2 regions of the Alteromonas sp. MTD1 genome follow, and region 1 is predicted to be linked to the other one. Evidence: predicted binding sites of a transcription regulator. Region 1 holds the regulator's gene; the other holds the start of a gene.
What was found. The regulator MetJ, encoded in region 1, represses methionine synthesis genes. The targets are predictions, from matches to a motif close to TAGACGTCTAGACGTCTA.
Positions count from the first base shown of each region.

Region 1 (7,827 bases):
CGATTTCTCCTGACGACGTCCATGGGTTTGCATTTAATACCAGTGCAGCCATGTTTTAGTTTTTCATTTGGCTAAGCGGATGGGTATATCAAAAGTTAAATGTTAACTGTGCAGACGATAGGTAGCAAAAGGTTTGTTTAAAAATAATAACAGGGTGAATGCCAATAACGCTGGTTTAATTAAAAAGGGGGCTGGTTTTAACAGTAAGGAGAGTGTTAACTTTGAATAGCTGAACTGCAAACCCGCAGTACAGCTATTCAAAGAGGGGTATTAAACAGGGTGATTAACTGTTACCTCGAACGCCAAGCATGTGGCAAATGGCATAACTAAGTTCGCTTCTATTTAGCGTGTAAAAATGAAAATGTTTAACGCCTTCTTTCGCCAGTACTTTTACCTGATCCATGGCGATATTAGCGCCAATTAGGTTGCGGGTGGCCTGGTCGTCTTCATCTAGTCCGTCGAACATTTTATGTAGCCAGCCTGGTACGTGCACGTTTGTAAAGCCAGCAAATCGTACTAATGTTTGGTAATTAGTTACTGGCAAAATACCGGGCACAAGGTCTAAGTCTACCCCAGCTGCGGCGGCGCGATCTCTAAAGCGTAAAAATACGCTGGTGTCGAAGAAGAACTGAGAGATAGCTTCCGTAGCGCCTGCTTCTGCCTTGCGCTTCAAATTAAGTAAATCGAACTGGGCGTTGGGGGCTTCGGGATGCTTTTCAGGATACGCTGCTACCGATATATCAAAATCGGCTACGTCTTTTAACAGGGCAACCAAATCTGACGCGTACATTTCCGTTTTATCTACACCTGCGGGTAGGTCGCCACGTAGGGCTACAATACGGCGAATACCAGAGTTCCAATAATCTTGAGCAATTTGCTTTAGTTCTTCTCTACTGGCATCAACACACGTTAAGTGTGGAACAGCTGCCACGCCAGTCTGTTGCTGGATGCGCTTTACAACGTCATGGGTTCTGTCACGTTCACCGCTATTAGCACCGTAAGTTACCGACATGTAACTAGGCTTTAATGGCGCAAGACGTTCTACAGATTTCCATAAGGTTTTTTCCATAGCTTCAGTTTTCGGGGGGAAAAACTCAAACGACACATCAATATCTCGCAGCTCAGACAGAGACTGATTTAGGGCATCGATACCTTCTGCGTAAGAAACCATGGCTTATTCTCTCAAAATTAAAATCTTATGGACGTTTAGACGTCTAAACTAAAGAATATATGTCTAGACGTCAAGAGGTTTACACTGCTCAATTGACCTTTTCGTTAATCTGTTTAGAATTTCTATTCATAACATAAAAAAGAGTAAACCGAGTTAGTACAATGGCAGAATGGAACGGCAACTATATTCACCCCTACGCAGAGCACGGTAAAAAAAGCGAACAGGTAAAGAAAGTCACTGTTTCCATACCTATTAATGTGCTGAAAGCGTTAACCGATGAACGCACGCGCCGACAAATTAATAACTTGCGTCACGCAACCAACTCAGAGTTGCTGTGTGAAGCATTTCTACATGCGTTTACGGGTCAACCGCTACCCAACGATGATGATTTACGCAAAGACAATCCTAACCGTGTGCCTGCTGAAGCGCGCCGTATTATGGAAGAAATGGGCATAGACCCAAGTTTAGAAAACGACGTATCAGAAGACTAATTACGCTTTACTTCAAATAAAAAACGGCGCTGTATAAGCGCCGTTTTAGTCTGCTGGGCAAGCAGCTATTCTTTTTCAGCTCCAGGAATACGAGCAACGCCCGATTTGATAGCTGCTTCAGATACGGCAGAAGCAATGCGCTGGCAAAGCCGCGGATCCATTGGCTTGGGAATAATATAGTCTTTACCAAAGGTTAGGCTTTCGCTTTTGCTGGCGGCAAGAACTTCAGCCGGCACTTCTTCTTTGGTTATTGCACGAAGCGCTTCAACGGCGGCAACCTTCATTTCATCGTTAATAGCAGTTGCTCGTACGTCCAGTGCGCCGCGGAAGATAAATGGGAAGCACAGTACGTTGTTTACCTGGTTAGGGTAGTCAGAGCGCCCTGTTGCCATAATTAGGTCTTTACGTACTTCGTGAGCAAGCTCTGGCTTAATTTCTGGATCTGGGTTTGAGCAGGCAAACACAATTGGGTTTTCTGCCATTAGCGCCAGCGTTTCCGGTGGTAACAAATCTGGGCCTGAAACGCCTACAAAGATATCTGCACCGTCCATTACATCTTCAAGCGTGCGTTTATCGGTATTATTGGCAAACAGCTTTTTGTGTTCTGTTAAATCATCGCGGCGAGTGTGAATTACGCCTTTGCGGTCTAGCATATAAATACGCTCACGTTGTGCGCCGCACTTTATGAGAAGCTCCATACATGCAACGGCTGCAGCGCCTGCGCCCATGCAAACAATTTTAGCAGTCTCAATATCTTTCCCTTGAATTTCCAAGGCGTTTAACATGCCTGCGGCAGTTACAATAGCCGTGCCGTGCTGGTCATCGTGAAATACAGGAATGTTACAGCGCTTAATTAGCTCTTGCTCAATTTCAAAGCATTCAGGTGCTTTAATATCTTCAAGATTAATACCACCAAACGTGTCTGCAATGTTCGCTACGGTATTAATAAATTCTTCTGTTGTGCGATGCTTAACTTCAATATCAATGGCATCAAGACCTGCAAAGCGCTTAAACAGAAACGCCTTACCTTCCATTACGGGCTTCGATGCAAGAGGGCCTAAGTTACCTAAGCCTAAAATAGCTGTACCGTTACTAATAACCGCTACCATGTTGCCCTTGGCGGTATATTTATAGGCGTTATCTGGGTCTTCTGCTATTTCTCGTACTGGTTCAGCCACACCTGGGCTGTACGCTAATGCTAGGTCGTCAACGCTATCAGCCGGCGTAGTAAGCTCTACACTAATTTTGCCCGGCGTTGGTTTGGCATGATAATCGAGGGCGCGTTGTCTAAAATCTGACATGTAAGTTAATATCCTTAAGACGTAGGGTTCATCGGTGTTTTTCGTCTGTGCGATGCAGTTAATGTTGTTATTGTTGTTTTAAATTGCTAAAGCACATGTTCGACGTTGTTAGAATTCGTCCAGCAGCACTAGTCTGCGCCGTAAACAGATATCATTATTCATGAAATTAATACTCACTATTACGGTGACGGTGGCAACTCTAACACAGCCTTTCACTGTGTACATATCTGATCAGAATTCTCATATATCAATTTAGGTGACGCTCAGTTATTAGACCAGTAATATACGGCTATAATTGCCATTCATGCTATTTATTGATGTTGTGTTAGATATATAGTTTCTGTATTTTATTTAACGGTTAAATCTGTCAATAAATACGGTAACTATTGAGCGTTAAAAAAGAGGAAGTAATGACGGAAAGAAAGCTGGTTGCAGCGCTTACCGAGGTTTGCGAAGAGCTTAAACAAGATGATAACGGTTTTTGTTGGCTTACTCATATTGGCCATTGGCGCTTGCCTACCATTATTGCTGTGTTCAATACACAAGCTCAGCTAACTGCAGCTCTATCACGAAAGTGGGATATAGACTTTATAAATCGCGTGAATATAGCGCTTGATACGGTAAAGTCATCTGCACATGCCTGTCGTTTTACAAGTGAGGAGGCATGTAGAACGAAAAATGGTGGAGATTGGGACAGCCATTTGTCGCAAATAGACTTGCATTAACAATACAACATGCGCAAACAAGAGAATAAAATGGTTTTCAGGTAATAAAAAAGCGCCGTATAGGCGCTTTTTAGATTGGATACCGATAAAGGTAATGGGCTTACTTTTTGCCCAATGCACCGAAACGCTTCTTGAAGCGATCAACACGACCACCGGTATCAACGTTACGTTGCTTACCAGTGTAGAATGGGTGACATGAAGAACATACGTCTAGGTTAATGTCTTTACCCATAGTAGAGCGGATTTTCATTACGTTACCGCAAGAGCATGTTGCTGTGATTTCAGCGTATTCTGGGTGGATACCTTGTTTCATGGGATTACCTCATTAATAAGGCCGTATCGCTATACAGCCCGAAGCCGCACACCATACGTAACTTAAAATTCAAATGATGAGTCGTTTACTTAAACAGCCCATCGCAAAAGAGCGGCGCATAATAATAGATGAGCCCGCTGTTATCAAGCGGTTTTTGTACGCAGAATAGGCAGCTTGTGATTCTCCTTAGGGTTAAATAAAAAAGTGTGATTAAATATTTGTACATACTGGCTTGTTGCACTTATTGACGGGCATCAGGGCAAACGCGGAAATAAAAGACTCACGTGCGCATTCAATGCGTTAAGGCATTTTTCTTCAACCATGGCATATATTCAAGTTGCTGTACCTGTTCCACTAAGGCAGTTATTTACTTACACCCACACATCTACGTTGCATCGTGGGGTGCGTGTCTCTGTGCCTTTCGGGCCACGTAAGTTGGTTGGAGTAGTGATAGGTACTGTGCCTGAAAGCGATGTTGAAGATGTTAACAAGCTAAAAGCAATAGACAGTGTTTTAGATGATAACGCCGTTATAGATGATGTGCTGCTTAAAATGGCGCAGTGGCTCTGGCAATACTATCACCACGCACCAGGTGAGGTGCTGCATGCCATGCTGCCGGTGTTACTAAGAAAAGGCGAGTCGCCCAGCCCTGAACCCGAAGATATGTTGTCGTTAACAAGCGATGTTGAAAGTATCGATTTAAGTATTTTATCAAAGGCGCCAAAACAAAGAGCGTGTGCTGAAGCACTTGAAAAAGGCGACATGCTTGCGTCTGCCGCAAGAAAACGCTTCGGAGCACCAGCAGTTAAGGCATTGGTAGAAAAAAGCGTTGCCACCATTACCGCTATTATCCCTCAGTTTAAATGTGCCGGTTGGCTTAACACCATGGAAGTGGGTGAAAAGCCCATTCCTGATAAAGAGCAGTCTGTCGCAGTTGCAGCGCTTAATCGTCAGCACAACAGCTTCGCCGTTAGTTTGCTGGAAGGTGTAACCGGTAGCGGTAAAACCGAAGTGTATCTGCAGGCAATTGAGCCACTTTTGGCAGACGGCAAGCAAATTCTTATCCTTGTTCCTGAAATTGGGTTAACACCTCAAACCGTATCGCGTTTTGAAAAGCGTTTTGGCATTGATGTAGGCGTACTTCACTCTCAGCTGTCTGATAAAGCAAGGCTGCAAGTGTGGCAGCGAGCAAGGGCTGGCGAGTTAGGTATCATCATTGGAACGCGCTCGGCCATCTTCACCCCCCTTAAAAACCCAGGTATGTTGATTGTTGATGAAGAGCATGACGAGTCGTTTAAACAACAAGACGGCTTACGCTATCACGCACGAGATCTCGCTGCGATGCGGGCCAAGCAGCATAACATCCCTTTGTTGTTAGGCAGTGCAACGCCAGCATTAGAGTCACTGAATAATGCGTTATCGAATAAGTACCACCATTTGCAGTTAACTAAACGAGCAGGTGGTGCTCAAAGTACCCATCAGCACTTATTGGATGCCCGCGATCAGCCCATTCATTACGGTATTGCCCAAGGCATGTTAAGCATAATGCGTCAGCATATTAGTGCTGGCAATCAAGTGCTAGTGTTCGTTAACCGCCGTGGTTACGCACCGGCAATGCTGTGTCACCATTGTGGTGAAACTGTAACGTGTAAGCGCTGCGACCGACCGTACACCGTGCATAAAGGTCAAAATCGCCTTCAGTGCCATCATTGCTCCGGTACCCGCGCTATGCCGTCAAGCTGCGAGGCTTGCCACAGCAGTGAATTGGTTACCGCCGGTACCGGCACCGAACAAGTTGAACAGGGGTTAAGTGCATTATTTCCCGGTGTTAAGCAAGTTCGTATAGACAGTGACTCGGTACGCGGTAAAGACAAGTTACACCAAACCCTTGAAGCCATAAATCGACAGGAATATCAGCTGTTAGTTGGCACGCAAATATTATCGAAAGGGCATCATTTTCCGCACGTTACGCTGGTGGTTGTATTAGACGTAGATGGTGCATTATTTAGCGCCGATTTTCGCGCCCCCGAGAAGCTTGCACAGCTGGTAACACAGCTAGCCGGTAGAGCGGGACGGGCTAGCAAGCCAGGCGAAATGTGGCTGCAAACACACAATCCCCATCATCCTTTGCTGCAAGACCTTGTGAATAATGGTTATGGCCATTTTGCACGACTTGCATTAATGGAAAGAAAGGCTGCTAGCTTACCGCCTTATATCAGTCAGTTTGTTATTCGCGCCGAGGCTACCGACAGTCATCTTGCTTATAATTTCTTGCAAGGCTGTAAAGGTATTTTCAATCAGCATCAGGCTGTGGAAATGAACGGACCATTCCCTTGCTTAATAGAGAAGAGACAAGGAAGGTTTCGCTTTATGTTGGTATGCAGCCACCAAAAGCGAGCACCGCTTCATGAAGCGTTGCGTTTAGCGCTTCCTTTTTTGCAAGCCTTACCCCAAGCTATAAAAGTGCGCTGGTCGGTAGATATTGACCCTACCGATTTCAGTTAGCTTGTTGGCGTGCAATACGTTAAAATTTAGCAATTACGCCGGCTATTTTTTATCGCGGATATACACGAATAAGGTATGTTGGCAGCTTCAAAAAAAAGCTGGTACTTTGAAAAAATGGCCGAATAAAGCCTTGGTATAAGACGTTTTTCTTACGACCACGAACAATGATAACAAGTAGGAATATTGCCAACTATGGCTCAACGCGATTATGTCTCTCGTGGACGCTCTACACAAAAAAAGAAGCCTGCGAATAATGGCAGGAAACCCGCTTCACAAACCCAATCTAATGCCCCAGCGTTAGGTAAGCTACCTATCATTCGCCTTGTGGGCGTGTTTGCTTTGGTTATAGGTTTTGGTGTTTTTCTATGGTCTATAAAAGACAATGTTGAAGAACAAGTAGATGTACAGGCGGCAAGGCCTGTAGCGCCTACCGAAGAGGCATTACCGGAGTTGCCGGAAGAAGAGTGGGAATATATTAAAACACTTCCAGGTTACGAAGTAGAAGTTGAAGTTCAAGAGCAGGAAAAGTCTGATAAACGCTACCTAATGCAGTGCGCGTCATTCAGAACTCGCGCGCAAGCTGAAGAAATGAAAGCTAAAATTGCTTTCCAAGGTTTAGAAGCGCTAATTCGCCACAGCAGTGGCAGTAACGGCGACTGGTTCCGCGTTATTCTGGGGCCATTTGAGTCTAAGCGCGATGCTGAAAAAGCAAAGCATAGCCTGCGTAAAGTGAATATAGCGACTTGCCAAATTTGGTACTGGAATTTGTAGGCCACTGCCCGTATGAAAAGTAGGGGCAAGAAGAGCACTACGCGAATAATAAAAATGATCTTAAAATAAACGGGGGAGCTAACAGCTCCACCGTTTGGTTTAAGGTCTATCGTCGTTGCCATCTGTTAACCCTATAATGCTCTATCTGGTAAACCTGTAATGACAGTGTAGGCAACTTATAGCGCGTCTCTAATCAATAGCTCCGGTCTTATCCACAGAAAATTCAGCTAATCCCGAGAGGGCGTAATACGTTCCATATATTTCTTCAAGTTTGCCGCTGTCACGCAAAAGTGGCATTTTGGCATCAAAGTGTGCAGCCAGCATTCTACCTCGATGGGTATTTCTAAATGCCAAAAATAACTCGTCTCCTTCACGAATAGCTTTGTGATGAATACGGCCGCGGTAAGCCTCTAAAAAATTAATGTCGTAATCAAGCATGTAGTCAAGGCGGCGATTCAGCACAAGCTCAAAACCAGCTTCTATTGTGTCTACTGGGTAGGCGCTTTCAATGTTATGAAATAGCTTGTTGAAGCCATAGCCGTTACGAAAA
Region 1 is NZ_BTGG01000011.1:106,067-113,893, reverse strand. Features, by position in the region: gene metF (methylenetetrahydrofolate reductase) at 284-1,171, opposite strand; gene metJ (met regulon transcriptional regulator MetJ) at 1,333-1,662, shown strand; gene ACGHAV_RS15350 (malic enzyme-like NAD(P)-binding protein) at 1,728-2,963, opposite strand; gene ACGHAV_RS15345 (hypothetical protein) at 3,374-3,688, shown strand; gene rpmE (50S ribosomal protein L31) at 3,789-4,001, opposite strand; gene priA (primosomal protein N') at 4,323-6,506, shown strand; gene ACGHAV_RS15330 (SPOR domain-containing protein) at 6,699-7,277, shown strand; gene ACGHAV_RS15325 (hypothetical protein) at 7,467-7,827, opposite strand, start outside.

Region 2 (7,827 bases), on a different contig from region 1:
GATGTCATTTTGATGGATATACGTATGCCCAAGCTATCCGGTATTGAAGCCCTTCACGCGCTTGCTGAGAGAAACATTACTACTCCTGTATTAATGCTTACTACGTTTGATGACCATGAACTGGTTAACAATGCAATGAAAGCAGGTGCGAAGGGGTATTTGTTGAAGGACGTATCACTAGACACGTTAATTGATACCATCGCGCAATTAAAAGAAGGTAAAACGCTTATTCAGCCTGCGGTAACAGAAAAAGTACTTCAAGGTTTAAAAGGGCTGAGCGTTGAGTTTGAGTCGTTCGAAAGCCCAGAGCCCCTATCTGAAAAAGAGACCGATATACTGCGTTTAATTGCAGCAGGCTATAGCAATAAAGAAATAGCAGACGCAAAGTTTAAATCTACCGGAACCATCAAAAATCAGGTTTCTTCCATCATGGCCAAACTTGGCGTTCGAGATAGAACCAGAGCAGTGCTTAAAGCACTAGAGCAGGGGATCCTGTAAATACAAACAAAAAGAGAAGCAATGCTTCTCTTTTTGTTATGTTTTTTAGGGGATAAAGAAAGTAATTATTTATCCATATGTACAACAGAGCGAATGCTTTCACCACTGTGCATCAAATCAAAGGCGCTATTAATATCACTAAGACCCATGGTATGCGTAATAAACTCTTGCAGACCAAAATCGCCGTTTAGGTACTGCTCAACAATGCCCGGCAACTGCGAACGACCTTTAACGCCACCAAATGCGGTACCTCGCCATACGCGGCCTGTTACTAACTGGAATGGACGGGTAGATATTTCTTGTCCAGCACCGGCTACACCAATAATTACTGACTCACCCCAGCCTTTGTGACAGCACTCAAGGGCAGAGCGCATCACGTCGACATTCCCTATACATTCGAAAGAGAAATCAACGCCGCCGTCAGTCATCTCTACAATCACTTCTTGGATAGGCTTATCGAATTCTTTCGGGTTAACCACGTCGGTTGCGCCAAGCTGTTTGGCTAAGTCGAATTTACTGTCGTTAATGTCAATACCGATAATGCGACCTGCCCCCGCCATGCGTGCACCAATAATGGCAGATAAGCCAATACCGCCCAAGCCGAAAATAGCCACGCTGTCACCAGGCTGTACTTTTGCTGTGTTAAGCACTGCGCCCATGCCGGTGGTTACACCGCACCCAAGCAGGCAAACTTCTTCAAGCGGCGCCGACTTATTTACCTTGGCCAATGATATTTCAGGTAAAACGGTGTATTCAGAAAATGTAGAACATCCCATGTAGTGGTATATAGGTTCGCCATCTTTCGAGAATCGGCTGGTGCCGTCTGGCATTAGGCCTTTGCCTTGGGTTTCGCGCACTGCTTGGCACAAGTTAGTTTTGCCCGATGTACAGAATTTACACTCACCGCATTCTGCAGTGTAAAGTGGAATAACGTGGTCGCCAACTTCTACGCTGGTTACGCCTTCACCCACCATTTCAACAATACCACCGCCTTCATGGCCCAAAATAGAGGGGAACACGCCTTCAGGATCTTCGCCAGACAAGGTGAACGCGTCTGTATGGCAAACGCCAGATGCAACAATGCGAACCAACACTTCGCCTTTTTTCGGCAGCTCTACGTCTACCTCTTCCATTTTTAATGGTTCGCCTGGGCCCCATGCAACCGCAGCTTTTGACTTGATATGTGTTTGGCCGTCTTGCAGCGTATCTTTAAACGATGCCATGCAATAGCTCCTTTATTTTCTGTGTAGGTAATTTTAGAGAACAAAGTATAGGAGACAGCAGAAATTAGATAAATACAGTTTTAGTAATTCATTTTTTCAAATGTGTAATAATAAATGGTGGTTGAAGATTGCGTGAACGGTATTCATTGCTGAGTGTGCGCTTTTTCTTTGTATTGTCGCGGAAGCCTGTCAGCTAATAAAGCGAATAGAATAGCGGTTTGTAGGCAAATTAAATGCGCATTTTCTTCAGGATTAAAAAGCATGGCATAACCCGCTTCAAGCATAAAAATGACGCAACACACATGCGGTCCATATCGTAAAACCTTTTTCATGCTATTCCCTTATTGATTGGTAAACATTAGAAAAACTACAGCCAACAAGAGGAAAGGAAAACTGTACTGAAGACCGTTTTTTGTATCGCTGAAGTTGATGTTGTAGGTATTGTGAGTGTGCATATACAGCTTCCAAGAAAACATAAATATTAAGGTGATTGTTTGAAAGTGCTAGAAGGCATTGCAGAGTTCTGTGCTGTTGCAGAGGTTGGTAATTTTACTGGCGCTGCTACTAAGCTAGACACGTCAGTAGCCCAAGTGAGTCGAAAAGTGGCGGCGCTAGAAAAGCTACTGGGCGTAAAGCTACTGCATCGTACTACGCGAAGTGTCTCGCTTACGGAAGCTGGAAAAGTGTATTTTAACCAAGCGCATTTAGCACTAAAACAATTGGAAGACGCGCAGTTGTCAGTCAGTGCGCTTCAGCAGTCGCCACAAGGGTTAATAAAACTAACTGCCCCCGTGGCGTTTGGTGAAGCATTTATAGCACCGCTGCTGAATTCGTTTATGAAAACCTATTCTGGCATTAGTGTGCAGTGTACTTTCACTAACGACAAAATTGATATTGTCGACCAAGGGCTAGATTTGGCTATTCGAATAGGGGCACTTGAAGATTCAACGTTAGTTGCTAAAAAACTCGCGACTCGCCATTTGTACGTGTGCGCAAGCCCAGGCTATTTTGAAGACAATACGCCTCCAGAAACACTGGAAGCGTTAAAGCATCACGCGTTATTGGTGGGGTCGCAGTCTTACTGGCGTTTCGTTGTTGAAGGCACAGCAAAAACCTTAGCAGTAAAAGGGCGGGTTAGATACAACAGTGGAAATGCGCTTCGAGCGGCGGCGCTAAGTGGGTTAGGTATCGCACAGTTACCCGGTTTTTACGTGCATAACGACCTAAAAAGTGGAAATTTGATAGAGGTACTACCAGCATACAAAGACAAGCAAGAAGCGATTTGGGCAGTATTCCCTTCTAACCGCAATGTTGCGCCGAAAATACGTTTACTTATTGATTATCTTGCAAAATACATACTTGATGATAAGTAGAAGTAAGACAAAACCACCTGTTTTGTACCTTGATAAGCAATATTTTTCTTTTAATGTTTCATTTTCTGCAACACTGTGTGGTGAAAACTGCGGTTGACAGATAGACGTCTATACGGCAAATTGCATGTATGAAAAAGATTCTACGCACTGGCACCACAATGATGTTTATTACCACCTTGAATAGGGCGGTCGGTGGCTAGTGCAAGTAAGCAAAAGACAACGAAAGCCCGCCTAACACAGAGCGGGCTTTTTTTTACTCACGTTTTAGCATGCGAAACCTTAAGGAGCAGCATATGAAAGTCTTAAAGTTTGGGGGTTCTTCTCTTGCCGATGCACCGCGATATATGCGCGTGATGGAAATTAGCACGGCAACCCACCAAACCGACGGTGCTGCGGTTGTGCTGTCTGCCCCAAAAGGGGTAACGAATGCGCTATCACTACTGTGTGAACAAGCGGCCGCTGGTGACGATTTCCAACCTCTTTTCAATAAGCTTAACGACACGGTTACAGGTATTGCCAATCACCTAAACGAAACCCTTACAGGTTTTGCATACGACACTGTTATTGCTTTTATCAATGATCATCTAAGTTTGCTTAAGCAGCACCTAGAAGGAATAAAGCTTCTTGGTGTGGCACCAGACAACGTGTCGGCGGGAATATTAAGTATTGGTGAGTACATCTCAGTCACACTTTTCAGCGAAATCTTATCTGCTAAAGGCGTGGCAAACCGTATTATCGACCCTGTAAAATACGTACTTGCCGAAGGCGACTATCTAGATAGCATTGCAGACGTTGCGTTAAGTAAAGCGCGATTCTCTGACGTACCGAATGACGGTAGTGAGCTGCTTGTTATGCCAGGCTTTGTTGCAGCAAATGAACAAGGTGAAAAGGTAACACTTGGGCGCAACGGTTCTGACTACTCTGCTGCCATTCTGGCTGCCTGTATTGATGCTAGCTGTTGTGAGATTTGGACAGACGTAGATGGTGTGTACAACGCCGATCCTAATCAGGTTGAGGGTGCCGTTTTACTTGATAAGTTAACGTATCAGGAGGCCATGGAGCTTTCTTACTTTGGTGCGAAAGTACTTCACCCTAAAACCATTGGCCCTATTGCGCAGCACCATATACCTTGCTTAATTCGCAACACGCTAAACCCTGCTGCGCCCGGTACGCTTATCAGTAATGAAAAAAGCGAAAAGTGGACGTCGGTAAAAGGCATTTCGCAGCTAGATAACGTAACTATGTTTAACGTTGCAGGCCCTGGCCTCAAAGGCATGGTTGGCATGGCAAGCCGTGTGTTTGAAGTAATGTCTAATGCGAATATCTCAATTAGTCTAATTACACAGTCATCGTCTGAATATTCAATTAGTTTTTGTATTCAAAGCAAAGACGCAAATCGCGCACTTACGCTTCTAGAAGATGCCTTTGCGCTTGAGTTACAAAACCAACTGCTCGACCCCATTGAAGTAAGGCACGACCTTGCCATTGTTACCCTTGTCGGCGACGGAATGCGCCAGGCAAAAGGGTTGGCAGCGCGTTTCTTTAACTCGTTAGCACAGGCCCGTGTGAACAATGTTGCTATTGCGCAAGGTTCGTCTGAGCGTTCAATTTCAACAGTTATAGAAAGCAAGCGTGCTAAGAAAGCCGTTAAAGTAATTCATCAGAATTTTTTCTCTGACCGCCATACCATCGACGTATTCCTAGTAGGGTGTGGCAATGTAGGCACTGAATTACTAGGTCAAATTGCTAAGCAGCAAGATGAGTTGTTAAAGCGCAATGTTCAGCTTCGTGTTTATGGTATTGCGAATAGCCGTAAGCTGTTGCTTAACAGTCAGGGCATAGATTTAAGTAGCGACTGGAAAGCAGCGCTAGATTCTGCCAGCGAAATGCTGAGCGTAGAGCGCCTTCATCAGTTTGCGAATGACAACAGTTTAGTGAACCCTGTTATTGTTGATTGTACTAGCCATGAAGCGATAGCGTCGCAGTATGTTGATATGATGGAAAATGGCTTTCACGTAGTAACGCCGAATAAAAAAGCAAATACCAGCGAAATGGCTTACTACAAGAAGCTTCGCAGAACCGCGCAGAGCACTAACCGCCAGTATCTTTACGAGACGACAGTTGGTGCGGGTCTTCCGGTAATTGATAACTTGCAAAAGCTTTTTAGCGCAGGTGATGTACTGCATCGTTTTGAAGGCATTTTATCTGGCAGCTTGTCTTATGTGTTTGGCAAGCTGGAAGAGGGCATGAGTTTGTCTGAGGCTACACAAACCGCCAAGGATAACGGTTTTACTGAGCCTGACCCTCGCGATGACTTAAGTGGTATGGATGTAGCGAGGAAGCTGCTTATTATGGCAAGAGAGGCCGACTTGGCACTAGAACTTAGTGATATTGAAATAGAGTCGGTGTTACCAGCAGGGTTTGCTGAAAACTGCTCTATTGATGAGTTTATGCGTCAATTACCACAGTTAGATTCAGACTTTGCTGAAAAGGTGAAGTCTGCTCAGGCAGAAGGAAAAGTGCTTCGCTACATTGGTAGTATTGAAGATGGCAAATGCAAGGTAAGCATTCAGGCGGTGCCGGCAAGTAACCCGCTGTCACAGGTAAAAGATGGCGAAAACGCACTGGCTATAAATAGCGACTACTACAACCCTATTCCATACGTTATTCGTGGATATGGTGCAGGTGGTACGGTAACCGCGGCGGGTGTATTTGCCGATATTCTTCGTACTATGCCGTGGAAACAAATGGCGCACTAAGCGCTTATTTAACAGATTTATATAGCAGTTTAATGCAGTAGTTAAAAATAATAGGTAGCGCAGTAATGAAAGCACTAAAGGCCTATGCGCCTGCATCTATCGGAAATGTCAGCCTTGGCTTTGACGTACTGGGCGCAGCGCTTGCCCCAGTTGACGGGAGCAAGCTTGGTGACGAAGTTGAAATACAGGCCGCAGATACATTTTCACTAAAGGTTACCGGCCCGTTCGCGCACAAACTGCCCGGTGATGTAAGCAGTAACATTGTTACTAAGTGCTACCATTTCTTTTGCGAAGAAATGCAAAAGGCTGGCAGGGCCGCATCGCCAGTTGCACTTACGCTGCATAAGAACTTACCCATCGGTAGCGGTTTAGGTTCAAGCGCTAGCTCTATTGTTGCGGCATTTACTGCCCTCAATGCGTATTTCGATAATCCCTACGATAAAGACACGCTTTTAACTATGATGGGCGAGCTTGAAGGGCAAATAAGCGGAAGCGTGCACTACGACAATGTTGCGCCATGTTACTTAGGTGGTATGACGTTAATGACGGGAGCGCACAGCCCTGTAACGCTGTCGCTGCCGCTGAATGATGACTGGTATTACGCCATTTGTTATTCAGGAATAAGCGTTTCAACGGCAGCGGCGCGCGACATTCTGCCCAAGCAGGTAGACATGGCTACCGCACTGACGTTTGGCCGTCAGTTAGGCGTATTTGTGCATGCATTACATGCAAAAGACTTCGCGCTTGCGGCATCGGTAATGAATGATGTTATTGCCGAACCTTATCGCAAGTCTTTGCTACCGGGTTTCGACGAAGCACGCGCGTTTAGTGAGCAAGTGGGGGCGCTAGCATTTGGTATTTCGGGGTCAGGGCCTACCGTTTTTGCGGTATGCTCATCGAAAGCGCAGGCCGAAGAAGTGTCGGCATACCTTTCAAAGCACTATGTGCAAAACGAGGATGGCTTTAGCCACGTGTGCCAAATACCAAAAGCAGGCACGCAGGTGGCCGTGCAATAAAGCACTTATCAATGCGAAAGTGAGAAACGTAAAAAAAATATAGAAAGGCTTAAGCAATGCCATGCTTATAGACCGAGTAAAAAGGGTAACAGCAAGTGGAATTAGTAAATTTAAAAGATTCATCAGACACGGCAAGCTTTGCTGAAGCAGTAAAGCGTGGTTTAGGTAAAAACCAAGGTTTGTACTTTCCAGAGCATATTCCAACGCTTAGCGATATAGATGCCTTGCTAGAAAAGCCTTTTGTTGAACGCAGTATTGAAGTACTTCGTGCTTTAATAGGTGACGAGCTAAATGATGGTGAATTAGACGCCATTGTAAAATCGGCATTTGCTTTCGGTGCGCCAGTAGAACAAGTTACCGACAACGTATATTCACTTGAACTATTTCACGGCCCAACCCTCGCCTTTAAAGACTTTGGTGGGCGCTTTATGGCGCAAACGTTGTCGCGTATTAGTGAAGGGAAACCCATCACCATTCTTACTGCAACGTCAGGTGATACAGGCGCAGCGGTAGCGCATGCTTTTCACGGTATTGATAACATCAACGTAGTTATTTTGTTTCCTAAGGGCAAAATAAGCGCGCTACAAGAGAAGCTGTTCACCACCCTTGGTGGCAATATTCATACTGTTGCCATTGAATCTGACTTTGATGCTTGCCAGGCGTTGGTTAAAACCGCATTTGACGATCCTGATGTGCGAGAAGGGCTGCATTTAAACTCAGCAAACTCAATTAATATAAGCCGACTGTTAGCGCAAGTATGTTACTACTTTGAAGCGTTTAGTCAGCTGCCAAAAGATAAACGCGATCAGCTTGTGGTGTCTGTACCAAGCGGTAACTTTGGTAATTTAACGGCGGGCATGATAGCCAAAGCGTTAGGCTTGCCTATTAAGCGCTTTATTGCAGCTACTAACTTGAACGACACGGTTCCTCGCTATTTAAAAACTGGCGAATGGGCACC
Region 2 is NZ_BTGG01000003.1:192,751-200,577, forward strand. Features, by position in the region: gene ACGHAV_RS05300 (response regulator) at 1-498, shown strand, start outside; gene ACGHAV_RS05305 (S-(hydroxymethyl)glutathione dehydrogenase/class III alcohol dehydrogenase) at 564-1,721, opposite strand; gene ACGHAV_RS05310 (hypothetical protein) at 1,865-2,053, opposite strand; gene ACGHAV_RS05315 (LysR substrate-binding domain-containing protein) at 2,216-3,094, shown strand; gene thrA (bifunctional aspartate kinase/homoserine dehydrogenase I) at 3,388-5,853, shown strand; gene thrB (homoserine kinase) at 5,919-6,869, shown strand; gene thrC (threonine synthase) at 6,965-7,827, shown strand, end outside.
Region 2: thrA (bifunctional aspartate kinase/homoserine dehydrogenase I) is a predicted target of MetJ. The motif match lies at 3,196-3,213, and genes of this name have one in related genera.